Regions from separate parts of the Streptomyces sp. NPDC001381 genome, predicted to be linked through region 1. Evidence: predicted binding sites of a transcription regulator. Region 1 holds the regulator's gene; the other holds the start of a gene.
What was found. Region 1 encodes HrcA, which represses chaperone genes, less so after heat shock. Its sites were predicted from a motif close to TTNGCACTCNGNNNNNCNGAGTGCNAA; they were not measured.
Positions count from the first base shown of each region.

Region 2: the regulator HrcA is predicted to act here: its motif matches at 1,081-1,107, upstream of groL (chaperonin GroEL).

Region 1 covers NZ_JBIAWO010000001.1:996,448-998,842, reverse strand. Annotated here, with positions in the region: gene ACFY2L_RS04470 (MBL fold metallo-hydrolase) at 1-675, opposite strand, end outside; gene hrcA (heat-inducible transcriptional repressor HrcA) at 835-1,851, shown strand; gene dnaJ (molecular chaperone DnaJ) at 1,852-2,395, shown strand, end outside.
Region 2 covers NZ_JBIAWO010000007.1:339,034-341,428, forward strand. Annotated here, with positions in the region: gene groL (chaperonin GroEL) at 1-917, opposite strand, end outside; gene ACFY2L_RS29330 (cold-shock protein) at 1,289-1,495, opposite strand; gene ACFY2L_RS29335 (MoaD/ThiS family protein) at 1,948-2,223, opposite strand; gene thrC (threonine synthase) at 2,220-2,395, opposite strand, start outside.

The sequences.
Region 1 (2,395 bases):
GTACGCCGCGTCCACCACGGCCCCGTGACCGGGCACGTACAGCGCGTCCTCGCCGCCGAGGTCGAGGAGGCGGTCCAGGGCGGCGGGCCAGTGGGAGGGCACGGCGTCGGGGCCGGCCTGCGGCTCGCCGGACTCCTCGACCAGGTCGCCGCAGAACACGACCTCCGGGGAGCCGGGGCCGCCGGGGACGAGGACCACCAGGTCGTGGGCGGTGTGGGCGGGGCCGACGTTCGCCAGCAGGACCTGCCGGCCGCCGCCGAGGCCGAGGGTCCACTCGCCGGAGACGAGGTGGCGGGGGCGGACCAGGGTGTCCGCGGCCTCCGTCGCGGTCGTCTCGTCGAGACCGTTGCGCACCGCGTCCGCCCGCAGCTCCTCCGCCCGTACCGTGTCGACGCCCACCGCCCCGAAGACCTCCGCGCCCGCGAACGCCGCGGCACCGAACACATGGTCGAAGTGCGGATGGGTGAGCGCGAGATGGGTCACACGCGCGCCGGTCAGCTCCTCGGCCTGCGCCCGCAGCCGCGCGCCCTCCGCGAGGCTCGACCCCGCGTCCACCACCAGCACCGCGCCCGCCCCGACGACCAGCCCGGCCGTGCAGTCCCAGCCCGGCAGCCGCACCCGCCCGACCCCGGCCGCGACCTGCTCCCACCCCAGCTCTTCCCAAGTCACCGTCATACCGGGACGCTAACGGTAGGACGCCCTGCCACCGGCCGACCTTGCCCGGGGTGTACCCCACAGCCGTACACTGGGCCGGGGAACGCTGGCACTCGGAAGTGAAGAGTGCCAGGGCAGGCGGCCCAGGGGACTGGGGACTACTTCTGGAGGTGTGCGCGGATGCTGAGTGAACGCAGGCTGCAAGTACTGCGCGCCATCGTCCAGGACTATGTCGGCACCGAGGAGCCCGTGGGCTCGAAGGCGCTCACCGAGCGGCACAACCTCGGCGTGTCCCCGGCGACGGTCCGCAACGACATGGCCGCCCTGGAGGACGAGGGGTACATCGCCCAGCCGCACACCAGCGCCGGGCGCATCCCCACCGACAAGGGCTACCGGCTGTTCGTCGACAAGCTGGCCGGCGTCAAGCCGATGACCGCGCCCGAGCGGCGCGCCATCCAGAACTTCCTCGACGGCGCCGTCGACCTCGACGACGTGGTCGCGCGGACGGTGCGGCTGCTGGCCCAGCTCACCCGGCAGGTCGCCGTCGTGCAGTACCCGTCGCTGACCCGGTCCACCGTGCGGCACGTGGAACTGCTGTCGCTCGCCCCGGCCCGGCTGATGCTCGTGCTGATCACGGACACCGGCCGCGTCGAGCAGCGGATGGTGGACTGCCCGGCGCCCTTCGGGGAGACCTCGCTGGCGGATCTACGCGCGCGGCTCAACAGCCGGGTCGCGGGCCGCCGGTTCACGGACGTGCCGCGTCTGGTCGAGGACCTGCCCGACGCCTTCGAGGCCGAGGACCGCGGCACGGTCTCGACGGTGCTCTCCACGCTGCTGGAGACGCTCGTCGAGGAGAACGAGGAGCGGCTGATGATCGGCGGCACCGCCAATCTCACCCGCTTCGGACATGACTTTCCCCTCACCATCCGGCCCGTCCTGGAGGCCCTGGAGGAGCACGTGGTGCTCCTCAAGCTCCTGGGCGAGGCGGGGGATTCGGGCATGACCGTACGCATCGGTCACGAGAACGCCTACGAGGGACTCAACTCCACTTCCGTGGTGTCGGTCGGCTACGGTTCGGGCGGCGAGGCAGTCGCCAAGCTCGGCGTGGTCGGACCGACCCGCATGGATTACCCGGGAACGATGGGAGCGGTACGCGCAGTGGCACGGTACGTCGGACAGATCCTGGCGGAGTCGTAAGTGGCCACGGACTACTACGCCGTTCTCGGCGTGCGCCGCGACGCGTCGCAGGAAGAGATCAAGAAGGCCTTCCGCCGGCTCGCCCGCGAGCTGCACCCGGACGTCAACCCGGATCCGAAGACCCAGGAGCGGTTCAAGGAGATCAACGCCGCCTACGAGGTGCTGTCGGACCCGCAGAAGAAGCAGGTCTACGACCTCGGCGGCGACCCCCTCTCGCAGGCGGGCGGCGGCGCGGGCGGCTTCGGGGCGGGTGGCTTCGGCAACTTCTCCGACATCATGGACGCGTTCTTCGGCACGGCGTCCCAGCGCGGCCCGCGCTCGCGCACCCGGCGCGGCCAGGACGCGATGATCCGGCTGGAGGTGGACCTCGAGGAGGCCGCCTTCGGCACGACCAAGGACATCCAGGTCGACACGGCGGTCGTCTGCGGCACCTGCAGCGGTGAGGGCGCCGCCCCCGGCACCACGGCCCAGACCTGTGACATGTGCCGCGGCCGCGGCGAGGTCTCCCAGGTGACCCGGTCCTTCCTCGGCCAGGTCATGACCT
Region 2 (2,395 bases), on a different contig from region 1:
TTGAGACCGACCTCCTCGGAGATGACCTCGCCGCCGGTGAGGATGGCGATGTCGTTCAGCATCGCCTTGCGGCGGTCGCCGAAGCCCGGGGCCTTGACGGCGACGGACTTGAAGGTGCCGCGGATCTTGTTGACGACCAGGGTCGACAGGGCCTCGCCCTCGACGTCCTCGGCGATGATCAGCAGCGGCTTGCCCGACTGCATGACCTTCTCCAGGAGCGGGAGCAGGTCCTTGACGTTCGCGATCTTGGAGTTCGCGATCAGGATGTACGGGTCGTCGAGGACGGCCTCCATACGCTCCATGTCGGTGGCGAAGTACGCCGAGATGTAGCCCTTGTCGAAGCGCATACCCTCGGTGAGCTCCAGCTCCAGACCGAAGGTCTGGGACTCCTCGACGGTGATGACACCTTCCTTGCCGACCTTGTCCATGGCCTCGGCGATGAGCTCGCCGATCTGGGTGTCGGCGGCGGAGATGGAGGCCGTGGAAGCGATCTGCTCCTTGGTCTCGACATCCTTCGCCTGCTCGAGCAGGGCACCGGAGACGGCCTCGACGGCCTTCTCGATACCGCGCTTCAGAGCCATCGGGTTGGCGCCGGCGGCCACGTTGCGCAGACCCTCGCGCACCAGGGCCTGGGCCAGGACGGTCGCGGTCGTCGTGCCGTCACCGGCTACGTCGTCCGTCTTCTTCGCGACTTCCTTGACCAGCTCGGCGCCGATCTTCTCGTACGGGTCCTCGAGCTCGATCTCCTTGGCGATGGACACACCATCGTTGGTGATCGTGGGGGCGCCCCACTTCTTCTCGAGGACGACGTTGCGACCCTTGGGGCCGAGCGTCACCTTGACGGCGTCCGCGAGCTGGTTCATGCCGCGCTCGAGGCCGCGCCGCGCCTCCTCGTCGAACGCGATGATCTTGGCCATGTGAAGTGGTCCCTCCAGGACTGGGGGTGATTCCTTCGGACCGCGCCCGCGCCCGCGACGGACGGCTCGCATGCCCCGTGGTTCCTTGCCCCACCTGGCCTGCGGGCCTCACCGACCCGGTCCTTCTTTGTCACTCTCACCTTCAGAGTGCTAACGCCAATGATTAGCACTCGGCATGCCCGAGTGCAAGGTGCGCCCGCGAAGCGGGCTCGATGAGGGGTGGCGGTCGGGTGACGGGCGGGCGCAAGCGCCTCCCGCGGACCGGGGCCGGTTCGCCGGAGTGCCCCGGCACGCCGAAGGGCCCGTGCCCCAGGAGGCACGAGCCCTTCGAAGATGAAACAGAAGAACGTCGCTGTCAGTCGGCGCGTGCTTCAGCCGGTCGCCAGTCGGACCATGTCCGCCTGCGGCCCCTTCTGGCCCTGCGAGATCTCGAAATCGACCCGCTGGCCCTCTTCCAGGGTGCGGTACCCGTCCATCTGGATCGCGCTGTAGTGGACGAAAACATCCGCACCACCGTCGACCGCGATGAAGCCGTACCCCTTCTCCGCGTTGAACCACTTGACGGTGCCCTGAGCCATGCCTAACTCCCCTATTACTGGCCCTTGCACAGATCCACACTTCGCGGATCCGGGTCAGACCTCACCCCCCAGTTGGTTGGGGGCGTGCGCCGGAACGCGTCGACCGCGGCTGAATGTATCTGTCCAACTGCCGTCTGCAACAGGTCAGTCGGACGAGAATTCTGGACGCACGCGATCCGGAATGTGGCGAGAATTCGCCAGAATTCAGGGCAAGTCGGGCCCCGTAAAAGCCGCAAATGCCACGCAAGAGACACGCACTTTGGCTGCTTCTTGTCGGGCGTAAGGCAGAAATCAAAGGCTCCGGATCAGGGTTTCGCGACCCGGTTCCCCAACTGTACCGCGCTCAACCACACTGAATTGCCCCCTCCGCTTCTCTCACGGAGGGGGCAATTCGATGAACGCTCGGTAATCACTGTTACCGACGGTTACTACCGGCGGGTACGGAACGCGGGTCAGCCACCGGCGACGGCCGGAATGATCGACACGCCGGCCCCGTCCGGGGTCGCCGTCTCCAGCCCCTGCTCGAAGCGGACGTCGTCGTCGTTGACGTACACGTTGACGAACCGGCGCAGCTTGCCCTGGTCGTCCAGGACGCGGGCGGCGATGCCGGTGTGGTTCTTCTCCAGGTCGGAGATGACCTCGGCGAGGGTCGCGCCCTCGGCGGACACCTCGGCCTGACCGCCCGTGTAGGTGCGCAGGATGGTGGGGATGCGGACGGTGACGCTCATGCGAGGCCAGCCTCTCGGAAAGAGTCCAGGTTGGGGCGGATGGTCGCGGTCAGGCCGGTGCCGGCCACCGCGTCCAACGTCTTCAGGCCGTCGCCGGTGTTGAGGACGACGGTGGTCTTCGTCGGGTCGAGCAGACCGTTCTCGACGAGCTTGCGCGTGACACCGACGGTCA